Regions from separate parts of the Enterococcus raffinosus genome, predicted to be linked through region 2. Evidence: riboswitches for the same ligand, from Rfam matches in the RefSeq annotation. Region 2 holds a riboswitch; the other holds the start of a gene.

Region 1 (2,206 bases), on a different replicon from region 2:
AATCATTCCTGAGCGCTGCATCGCCTGTGGGTTATGCCAAACAATCGCGCCAGAAATCTTTGATTATACTGATGATGGTCTTGTCCTTTTTATCGGAGAGCCAGAAGCAACTCACGAATTTATACCTGAAGATCAGCAAGCAGCTGTCATTCAATCTGCTAAACGCTGTCCTTCCCATGCCATCCTTTATCAAAAATCATAATAACATAGATAGACAAAAAAAATCTCAGACATTTCATCTGAGATTTTTTTGTATCTTTCTATACGGAATGGTGTTGTGAGGTTAATGTTTTCTTCGATAACCATGGCAACAATTTTGCATGGAGTACTAAGAAAACAGCGCTCACGATAATTCCTTTAAGCACGTTGAAGGGAACGATTCCTACTAAAATATATCGGCCTAACCCCATACCCAGCATTTGTCCTGCTGAAAGTCCAAATGCTTTTAAATAAAGTGGAGTAATAATAAAATAGTTGGCAACACTCATAAAAAGAGTCATCGCTAAAATTCCTAGGCCAAGCCCTAATACTCGTTTTGACGTTGTTTTTTTCCTGAACATTAAGAAAATTGGCAAAGTATACAGCGTTGAGGCAAAGAAGCTAGCAAAGTCTCCGATCATATTATCAACAGAAAAACCAGTCATGGTCAAATGTAATAATGATCGAATAAACGCAGTTACAATCCCAGTTAATGGTCCAAAGATAAACATATTAATCAAAACTGGAATATCACTAAAATCCAGTTTTAGAAATGGAAACATTGGAACAATTGGAAATGCGATGAACTGCAAAATCAACCCCATTGCCGCTGCTACTGCTACTGCTGTCATTTTTTGTAACCTTAAGTTCTTCATCTGAAATCCTCCGTTTCGGAATCATCTTCAACGAACCATTTGAGTGTTCTTTACCACAAAAAAAACTCTATGCTTCAGAAAAAGCATAGAGTTACTTGAATTTAGACTCACCCAAATAAGCTCTATCTTCTTTATCCAGACTGTACTGTCGGTATCGGAATCACACCGATTCGGCTGCTTTCGCAGTTCGCGGACTATTACCGCCGGTCGGGATTTTCACCCTGCCCCTGAAGACGAACCTTAAATTATTTTTTATTGTAAATTCACTATAACAATTTTACTATCAAAAAACAAGTAAATGATTTTGACTATTTCGATTGATTTAATAGTGTGTTGATTTCTTTCGTATTTAAACGTCGATATTCGCCTGGACGTAGTCCCTGCAAAGTTAAGTCCCCATAGCGTTCACGTTTTAATTTTTGAACTGGCAGCCCAACAGCAGCAAGCATATTTTTCACTTGATGATTACGACCTTCATGAATCGTTAATTCAATAATACTTGTCTCCGCTTTTTTATCCGTTGAAAGAATTTCAAATCGAGCTGGTGCTGTCTTCTTACCTTCGATACGAATCCCTTTTGTTAAAGGAAGCAAGTTTCTTTTTTCGGCATATCCTTTCACTTTAGCAACATAAACTTTATCAATTTGATGCTTCGGATGGGCCAATTTCTGGGAAAAATCACCATCATTAGTTAAAAGTAAAATTCCAGAGGTATCATAGTCTAAACGTCCTACAGGATAAATTCTTTCAGGTACGGATGAAAAATAATCTGTCACTACCTTACGATTCTTATCATCTGTGACAGCGGATATCACACCACGTGGCTTGTAAAATAAATAATACACGGGCTCTTCTTGATAAATTGGAACGCCGTCTACTTCAACGATGTCCTTCTTGCCAACTTTTGTTCCTAATTCCTTGATAACCTCGCCATTTACTTTCACTCGGCCATCAGTAATATACGCCTCCGCCTTACGACGCGAGGCAATTCCTGCATGGGCAATAACTTTTTGTAATCTCTCCATTATCATTCATCCTCTTCTTTGAAGCGGTCATAAAATAAATCTAAAGGTTCATTTTCATCCGCTAAATCTTCTTCCATCTTTTGAACATCTGGTAACTCTTCAATATCTTTCAAGCCAAAATAGTCCATGAAATACGCACTGGTCCCATATAGTATTGCCCGACCAGGACCATCAACACGTCCCTTTTCTTCAATTAATTGCCGTGCAACTAGTGTTTGAACTGCCCCGCTTGATTGGACTCCACGTAGTTCATCAATTTCCGATCGTGTAACAGGTTGCTTGTAAGCAATAATCGATAATGTTTCCAAGGCTGCCTGGCTTAGTCGA
Region 2 (2,206 bases):
CCCCGCTAGTGTCCCCGTTAATACTCGATTGTTTTGTGATTTCATCATTTTTTTCATTTTCATTCTCTCCTTTGAATTTTCAAAAAACACTTTTTTAGGGACGCATTTTTTATGCTACCTGTTCATTACTTTTCCTGTTTGCTATGTGTTTTTATCTTATGTCTCTATTATGCAGAATCTGCATTGATTCGTCATAGGTCGAAAGGCCGATTTTTTGTCTAGTTATTTGGTAGGAGTTCTTCTAGTGCTCGTGCAAAACATTTAAATCTAGTTTCATTCGTAAAGTGTGGTAAAGTAACTTTTATAAATAGGATGAATTTTTTGAAAGGAAGCGTTTAGTTGATTCAAATTCGCGAAATGACCCTGCAGGACAAGCCAAGACTGCGTAAACTTTATTTAGATAGTCGTAGAAAAACATTTTATTGGGACGATCCTGAGTTGATGCACATGGAAGACTTTGATCGTGATACGGAGGATGAATGTGTCTTTGTTGCCGAGTCGAACCAAGCAGTCGTTGGCTTTATTTCCTTATATGTACCAGATAGTTTCATTCATTGTTTGTTTATAGACGACCGCTTCAAAGGACAGGGTATCGGGCATTTGCTTTTAAACGAAGCCAAGAAGAAGCTAACTCTACCAATGCGTTTGAAATGTCTGTCTCGCAATACGCCCGCATTGGCCTTCTATGAAAAGGAAGGCTGGGAGAAAGTGCACGAAGTAAAGGTACATGATGCTTATTGGCAGATGATTTATCGCTAAGTATTTTGAGTAAAACCGAACAAAAAATGTATACGTTTAAAAAAACGCTTGCATTTCCATTGATATCATGTGAAAATAAACACACAAGTTCTTCAGGGCAGGGTTTAATTCCCGACCGGCGGTGATAGTCCGCGAGCCTTTTGGCTGACTCAGTGCAATTCTGAGACCGACAGTACAGTCTGGATGGAAGAAGAAAAGTGTGTGTTTGTTGATCCTTCAGATAACAAACGCTATTTGATGAATCAATACACCCTTTTTCTACTTTGACTGTGCCTTGCAAATGTTGTTGTAAGGTTCTTTTTTATGTTTTAAGAAAGGTGTGTTGAAATGAAATTTACTGCAAGAAAGTTAGTGATGATCGCAATTTTTGGTGCTCTCGCCTATGTACTGATGCTCTTCAAGTTCCCACTGCCCTTTATGCCGCCATTTATGGATTTTGATTTGGCAGGTGTCCCGGAATTATTAGGGACCTTTTTGTTAGGACCTGTTGCTGGGATCTTTATCGTGTTAATCAAGCTCTTAATTAAACTAGCTACCGTGGGTACAGCCTCAATGTTTACTGGAGAAATTCAAAATTTTATTCTAAGTATCAGCTTCATTTTGCCTGCTAGTCTGATGTATCGGCGATCAACGTTTAAAAATTCTGCCTTAAAAGGAATGCTGACGGGAACCGCCGTTGTAACTTTTGTCGCTTGTCTATCAAATGTGTATTTTATTATTCCTTTTTATACCAAACTGTATGGTCTTTCAATGGAAGCCATTATTGCTATGACACAAGCGGTGAATCCCATGGTGGACAGCGTTTGGAAACTAGTAATTATCGGGATCATTCCTTTTAATTTGATCAAATATGGTGTCACTACTGCGATCGTTTACTTTTCTCTGGATCGCTTACGCTCAATTTTTCTTAGACGGGAGTTTTTATAGTGGAATTTCAAGCAGCAGTCAAACATTTTTATCAAAAGCTTGGTCGAAAGAAGATTATGGCGCTAGCGACAAGTTTGAATGACCATGTCATGGTGCGAAATGTCAGCGTCATTATTCATGAAGGGAAAATTCTCTTTAAAACGGATAAGAATTTCAGAAAAACAAAACAACTATTGGAAAATCCCCGGGTAGCAATTTGCTATTGGGGCATTCAAATCGAAGGTATTGCTATCAATCATGGATTAGTCGCAGATCAGCCGGACCAATCCTTTCAAGAGCTGTATCAAAAATATTGGGAGAAAAGTTACAACGCTTATCCTCACAAAGAGAGTGAAATTCTGATTGAAGTGGTACCAAAACTGGTCGAGATTTGGGATCAAGATCAAGATGACAAGGGCTTTCAATTGTTCATCGATTTTGATCAGGAAAAAGCTGAAATAGAGAACTATGATTAGGCTAAAAAAAGTCCTGCTTTTAAGCTTTCTATAAGCTAAGGATCGTACACTTTAGTCGTGGATGA

Evidence for each region. Region 2 has a riboswitch for FMN ahead of J9537_RS16680 (ECF transporter S component). Riboswitches for the same ligand answer to the same signal wherever they lie in the genome.
Region 1: another riboswitch for FMN. It lies ahead of J9537_RS06555 (ECF transporter S component); the one in region 2 lies ahead of J9537_RS16680 (ECF transporter S component).

Annotation. Positions count from the first base shown of each region.
Region 1 covers NZ_CP072888.1:1,331,774-1,333,979, reverse strand. The annotation lists gene J9537_RS06560 (ferredoxin) at 1-202, shown strand, start outside; gene J9537_RS06555 (ECF transporter S component) at 261-854, opposite strand; FMN riboswitch at 975-1,093, opposite strand; gene J9537_RS06550 (pseudouridine synthase) at 1,163-1,879, opposite strand; gene scpB (SMC-Scp complex subunit ScpB) at 1,882-2,206, opposite strand, start outside.
Region 2 covers NZ_CP072889.1:423,413-425,618, forward strand. The annotation lists gene J9537_RS16670 (PspC domain-containing protein) at 1-57, opposite strand, end outside; gene J9537_RS16675 (GNAT family N-acetyltransferase) at 340-759, shown strand; FMN riboswitch at 844-958, shown strand; gene J9537_RS16680 (ECF transporter S component) at 1,087-1,686, shown strand; gene J9537_RS16685 (pyridoxamine 5'-phosphate oxidase family protein) at 1,686-2,141, shown strand; tRNA gene J9537_RS16690 (tRNA-OTHER) at 2,199-2,206, shown strand, end outside.